2 regions of the Neobacillus sp. B4I6 genome follow, and region 2 is predicted to be linked to the other one. Evidence: riboswitches for the same ligand, from Rfam matches in the RefSeq annotation. Region 2 holds a riboswitch; the other holds the start of a gene.
What was found. A riboswitch is a leader RNA that binds a small molecule or an ion and turns the genes downstream of it on or off. The one in region 2 is predicted to bind cyclic di-GMP.
Positions count from the first base shown of each region.

Region 1: it holds a riboswitch for cyclic di-GMP, as region 2 does, so the genes downstream of both, QF028_RS19865 (CpaF family protein) here and QF028_RS29550 (anti-repressor SinI family protein) in region 2, are expected to answer to the same signal.

Region 1 covers NZ_JBNPWB010000002.1:3,585,205-3,588,418, forward strand. Annotated here, with positions in the region: gene QF028_RS19860 (hypothetical protein) at 1-115, opposite strand, end outside; gene QF028_RS19865 (CpaF family protein) at 112-1,404, opposite strand; cyclic di-GMP riboswitch class I at 1,549-1,635, opposite strand; gene QF028_RS19870 (spore germination protein) at 1,897-2,118, shown strand; gene QF028_RS19875 (spore germination protein GerPB) at 2,137-2,358, shown strand; gene gerPC (spore germination protein GerPC) at 2,417-3,031, shown strand; gene QF028_RS19885 (spore gernimation protein GerPD) at 3,028-3,204, shown strand; gene QF028_RS19890 (spore germination protein GerPE) at 3,210-3,214, shown strand, end outside.
Region 2 covers NZ_JBNPWB010000002.1:5,517,490-5,520,703, reverse strand. Annotated here, with positions in the region: gene QF028_RS29560 (GNAT family N-acetyltransferase) at 1-436, opposite strand, end outside; gene QF028_RS29555 (GNAT family N-acetyltransferase) at 614-1,126, shown strand; cyclic di-GMP riboswitch class I at 1,358-1,441, shown strand; gene QF028_RS29550 (anti-repressor SinI family protein) at 1,470-1,583, shown strand; gene QF028_RS29545 (GGDEF domain-containing protein) at 1,702-2,862, shown strand.

The sequences.
Region 1 (3,214 bases), 1.9 Mb from region 2:
AGTAATGCTGCACTCGATCCTGAACCTTATTTTCTGATAAAAACAACACCTTAAAGATAGACCAGAATAATATAATCGCCGTTAATAAGAAAAAAATCAGGAGCAGTCCAATCATTGCCGCCACTCCTCATTTTCTATAAACACGGACGACGGAATTTGAATTCCAGATGCCTCTAGACGATCATAAAATTTAGGGCGGACACCGGTAGGTACAAGCCTTCCGATTATTTTCCCTTCTGAGTTAAGTCCTTCTTGTTTAAAAGAGAAGATATCTTGGAGAACGATAATTTCTCCTTCCATCCCTTGTACCTCAGTTATATTGACAATTTTTCTTGTTCCGTCCTTTAAACGTGTTTGCTGTATAATCACATCAATTGCCCCGGCAATTTGCTCACGTAGTGCTTTTATCGGCAAATCTACACCAGATATAAGAACCATTGTTTCCAACCGAGCAATCATATCTCTTGGACTGTTTGAGTGCCCTGTAGCCAATGAACCATAATGTCCCGTATTCATTGCCTGCAGCATATCAAGCGCTTCTCCTCCACGTACTTCCCCGATAATAACGCGGTCTGGTCTCATCCGTAGTGAGTTCCTGACAAGATCTCTAATGGAGATGGCTCCTATACCTTTTATATTGGGCGGACGTGACTCTAGGGATATCACATGCTCTTGTCCCAATTGAATCTCGGCTACATCCTCAATAGTTACGATTTTTTCATCATCTGGGATAAAATTTGACAAAACAGTGAGTGTGGTTGTTTTGCCAGATCCTGTTCCTCCGCTGACAAACATATTTAACCGTGCTTTCACACAAGCATCTAGAAAGATAGCCATTTCCTCTGTGACTGTTCCAAAGTTAATCAAATCTTCAATCTGGTAGGGATCCTTTGAAAATTTCCTGATTGTTATAGTTGGTCCATTTAATGCCAAGGGGGGAATGATCGCATTAACACGCGATCCATCCGGAAGCCTGGCATCTACCATTGGAGAACTTTCATCTATTCTCCGTCCCAGTGGGGCAACGATTTTGTCTATTACACTCATGACATGTTCATTGTCTCGGAATTGAACTGGCGTTAACACCAACTTCCCTTTTCGTTCACAGTAAACTTGGTTGGGTCCATTCACCATTACCTCTGAAACATCTTCATCTAAAAGGAGGGAATTAATTGGTCCGAAACCAGTTAGGTCGTTGATTAGCTCATCATCTACTTTTTTCCGATCAATTTGCCCGCGGAATTCTTCATCTTCTTTTATTATTTCGACTGTCATTCCGTCAAACTTTGGAATGATTTCCTCAATTTCTTGCTCTTTTAACTCTTGCAAAATTTTCTTATGAAGAACATTCTCTAATTCCTGATGTTTGTTAGCTTTTTTCGCCTTTTCATTTTCCTCGTCCATTAAAGGTGTCTTCAACAATTTTCACCTCCGTGAAATAGAAATAGCCCCACCTTTACCAAAGGGGGGATAGAATTCATAGAACAACCATATATACATAGAAAACCTATGCAGACATAGAATATCTATTTTGAAACACCCTGATCTTTCGGTAACTGGCTGGCTTAGTGCAAATGCACCTTAGCCCCTGTAGCTTTGCGTCACTGATTTTCATCAGCTTTGCCTTTATCGAGACTCAGTGTTTATTTTTCCGACTGATCTCTTAATCACATAATAGAACGTTTTACCCTTATCGGATATCCTACTATTTTATCATTTTGCATTGTGAATCATAGGTTAATTGAACTATTTTATATTCATACCCCTAAAAACAAATAAATAAAAGTGTAAATAAACTTAAATGACCTCGGTTTCCAATATATTTGGGCGAATCAATCACATTAGCTGTGCCCATACATAGGATGTAGAAGATACTATGAAAAAAGGGTGTTGAAAATGCCAGCGATTGTTGGAGTTGCACAGGTCATTACACTTGGCAGCAGTTCTGTTTTCCATATTGGAGATGTTTATAAAATTATGCCATTTTCCAATGCAAAAACCTTTTCCGGTGCTGGTTCCTTTAACACAGGGGAAAGCTTACGGCTCCATAATAATGTTAGTTCCACGAATACCAATGATCCTGATGTATATGATCAAGGAATTGCACTTAATGCTTAATGAATGGGTGATTTTTAAATGAATTTCTATATCCAGCAGTCCATTCAGATTAATTTTATTAAAATTGGCGGGATTACCAATTCCTCCGTCCTACAAATAGGCAGTGCGGGGATTATCAAACCTACATCTCATTTATATAATACCGGTGGATTTACACAACCCGCACCAAAAACTTCAGGCTCTTTATTAGGGACACCAGCCGTACCATTACAAGCTGCTGTAAGAGAACAAGATAGGTAAGCTCCCTATCATATAGAAATCGATAAACTTATTGGCGAAATAATTGTGAGGTGATTACATGTATCAGGATTATTCCCAATATCTTCAATGGCTACAGATGTGTATTCAAGCACAGGAGCAGCGAATTCTAACTTTAGAGAACGCTCTCCAAAAAATGAAAGAAGATATCAAACAATTAAATGAAAAAAAAGCCATCCATGTTGATAAAATTGAATATAAATTTGATCAATTGAAAGTTGAGACTCTTGAAGGAACATTAAACATAGGTCTAAACCCATCCGAATTATCAGGAATCGAGGACTTCGCAGTACAAAATCAATCCTTAACCACACCAATATCACCCAAGGATCAAATGCAAAGATCAATGAAAATCGAGGAAGCTATTTACAGATATTTAGAAACAGATTTACCTCAATTAGTTGAAAATGCCCAAAGGGAATTAACCGTTCAACCGAATGATGAATATTTATCGTTCATAAAACAAGACATCATTAAACAGCTTCCTATCAGGATTGAACAACATATAAACGCCCATTCCTCTGGCAGCCGCTCTTTTGAAAATGCCCCTTCGGACGATTTAGTTATAGAAGCATTAAAAAAGGAAATTCAAAATGGGGTATTTGTTTTTTTCAGCAATTTACCTGAAAATATGAAAGGGATGAAATCAGAATGAACTTCGAGGTTTATAACCGAGAACTCTTTGTCCAAAACATAAAAATCACTGGGGTATCAAGCTCCTCGTTAGTAATGGTGGGAGATACGGAAACGATCCAATTGGCCTCAACCTTTGATACCCCTGCAGAATCGTTAATCATAGGCCCGTTTGTTCCCCTATCACCGGAGTGACCATCATGTT
Region 2 (3,214 bases):
CCAGCTTCTGATAGAGTTTCTGTGCTTGTTCGTTAAATTCAAACACGCCTAATTCAATCCGCTTCAGCCCTTGCTTCTTAATCTGTTCCTCCATATATTGAATCGCATCATAACCAATCCCTTTGCCTCGTCCTTCGGATTCACCAAGAGTGATCCCAATCCAGGCGGTCCCAGGCTCTTTTTTGTAAAGATAGTTCGGATCGACTACATAGTTCATTTCACCGATTAACTGGTCATTCAGATAGATAAGATAGATGTGATGGTCTTCCAGGCGTTTTGTTAAGTCCACCAGGGACATTTCTTCACGACGTTCCATTTCCGATTGGTTTTGGTTCGGGCGAGTCAACGGAATTAATGCTGGGTCGTTTTCCCAACGATTAAACACCTCAACGATGTTTGAGGTAGGTTCAGTTAATTTTATAAAATTAGTCGTCATTGTGCTCTCCTCTCTAATCTGCTCCATGATTAATCATCCTTTAAGATGGTGCTAGGATATTTTAGTTGATCTAGTGAAAAAACCATTGCTCTACCATCTTCCTTTTCAGGATACATGATATAGTTTGACTTAGTTATGAATTTTTCACAAATAACAATCAAATGAGGTGTATTTTAGTTGAAAGTGATTGAAACAGAACGATTGGTCCTTCGCTGGTTAACGCAAGATGATGCCGCGTTTATTCTCGAGCTTTTGAATGGTCCTTCTTGGATACGGTTCATCGGTGATCGAGGGGTGCGGACGTTAGAGGATGCTAGGAACTACATTGTAACGGGACCGATGGAGATGTACTCCCGGCTGGGCTTTGGTCTTTATATGACGGAGCTAAAAGATGAAGGAAGGACCCCGATTGGGATTTGCGGATTGATTAAACGCGATTCTTTAGACGATGTCGATCTTGGTTTTGCTTTTTTATCAAGGTTTCAAACTAAAGGTTATGGTTTTGAGGCAGCTTCAGCCACGCTTGTCTATGGAAGGGAACAACTGGGTCTGAAGCGGATTGTGGCGATTACCTCTGAGGACAATGATGGGTCATCGAGACTGCTTGAAAAGGTCGGAATGAAGTTTGAAGAGATGGTTACCCTCCCTCATGATTCGGAGGAACTTAAGTTGTTTGGGGTTGATTTTTAAGTAGGTTTTCAATAGAAAATACCTACAGTTCATATTAAGCCGTTCTCATTTGGAGTACCCGCAACAATAAAGACATTTATAAAAGCAATGCTTTAGGTAGCGCATCGCTTTTTTTATTGTTAAATCAACGTTTCTGTCAATTAATGTCGAACTTTTTAGAATTATATTTATTTGTTTATTAGAAAACATATAGTACCATTGTACTATGAGCCTTAATATTTTAATTCTTTAATTAGTTAAAAGCAAACCTTTCGAAAGACTGGGACGCAAAGCTACAGGTCTAAGGTTTTAAACTATGATCGCTGGGTTGCCTAAAATTGTACATATTTTAGGAGGTTGTATTATGATCGTACCAACATGTGAAAAAGAACTAGATAATGAATGGGTGGAGCTTATTAAGCAAGCTCTAGCGCTGGAAATATCCGTTGATGAAATTAGAGATTTTCTTAATAAATAATGGAGTCCATCATACTATGGAAAAACGTCAGAAAGTTACTAAAATGTAAGTCGTTTTTTGCCCTATCCATAAAAAAATGTAAAAGATAAAAGAGTTGATTACAGGATAAGTGATGAAAATGAAATATAAAGGAAGCATAACTGCGTTTATTCTTGTTCTAATTACTAATTGTTTGTATATAACCTATTATTTTTCTAGAGATGGATACGTTGATACTATTGAATTTATAGGTTTGCCAATAATGCTAACACTCGCTTGGTGGTGTGGTAAACAGTTTGACAAAGTGAAATTATTTATGGAAAAAGATAGGAATCAAAGTAAGGAATTACAAAGAATTAATGAACAGTTTCAAGTTATATATGAGAAATCGCCTATTGGTATTACTCTCATGGATAAAAACAGCAGACCTGTTATGGCTAATCCAAAGTTACAAGATATGCTTGGGTATAGTGAGAAAGAATTACAAAATATTACTTTTGGTGATATTAGTCATCCCGATGATACTACTATAATTATGGGACTCTTGAATGAATTATTGGAAGGAAAAATCGACCATTATCAATTAGAAAAGCGTTATTATCGTAAGGACGGACAATTGGTTTGGGGTAAAGTAACTTCATCTCTATTTCCTGGAAAAAATGATGAATTATCCTATGTCATCGGAATGGTAACTGATATTACTGAACGAAAGGTAGCTGAACAACACCTTATAGAAGCTTATCAAGAGATGGAAGATCTTTCGAATAGAGATGGATTAACAGGCATTGCTAATCGTCGTTATTTTGATGAATATTTGATTCGAGAATGGAGACAGGCTGTACGCTACAGTAAACCACTATCGCTAATTATGCTTGATATTGATTCTTTTAAGGAGTTTAACGATACATATGGTCATATGGGCGGTGACGAATGCTTAAAACAAGTAGCAAGTATTTTAGAGGAGACCGTTAAGCGACGAACAGATTCAGTTGCTCGCTATGGCGGTGAAGAGTTTGCAATCATTTTGCCGGAAACAGTTATAAATGATGCTTGTATTGTGGCAGAAAAAATACGCTCTACCGTTGAAGAGTTACATATTCCTCATGTAGGGTCTAATGTTAGTAAATTCCTTACAGTCAGTGTTGGCGCTGCTACAATAATTCCAGATTTTAATTCTAATCCAGAGGATTTAATCCGTGAAGCAGATAGGGCACTATATCAAGCAAAACAAAAAGGTCGCAATCGAGTTGAATCATATAGTAAATATAGTGAAAGAAAGCTACTCCCTAATATTGTTTAAGTGGATTAGCTTTATTTATTTGACATGATCCACTAACCGGGACCCAGTCCTCATCCTTTTCTTCTATTGCCTGTAGAATGCATGATTTAAATCTTGGAACCATTCCATTAAATACGGCAATGCTTCTTTTAGTTATATTGCGGTCCCCTTCTAATAAAAAAACAGATGGAGCTATGCCAACTGTCTTAAAGAAACCTAATTTTCTTTCTGCGACTTTTCCAAATTTTCACGAAAATTTGCCTGTTTTCACTTTTAAAGAATTTAATATTAATGAATTTCAACGGTGTCCAAACTTCCTTCATCTGATACAACGGCACACTATTCACCCACTTAAATTTTTTTATACTACCAT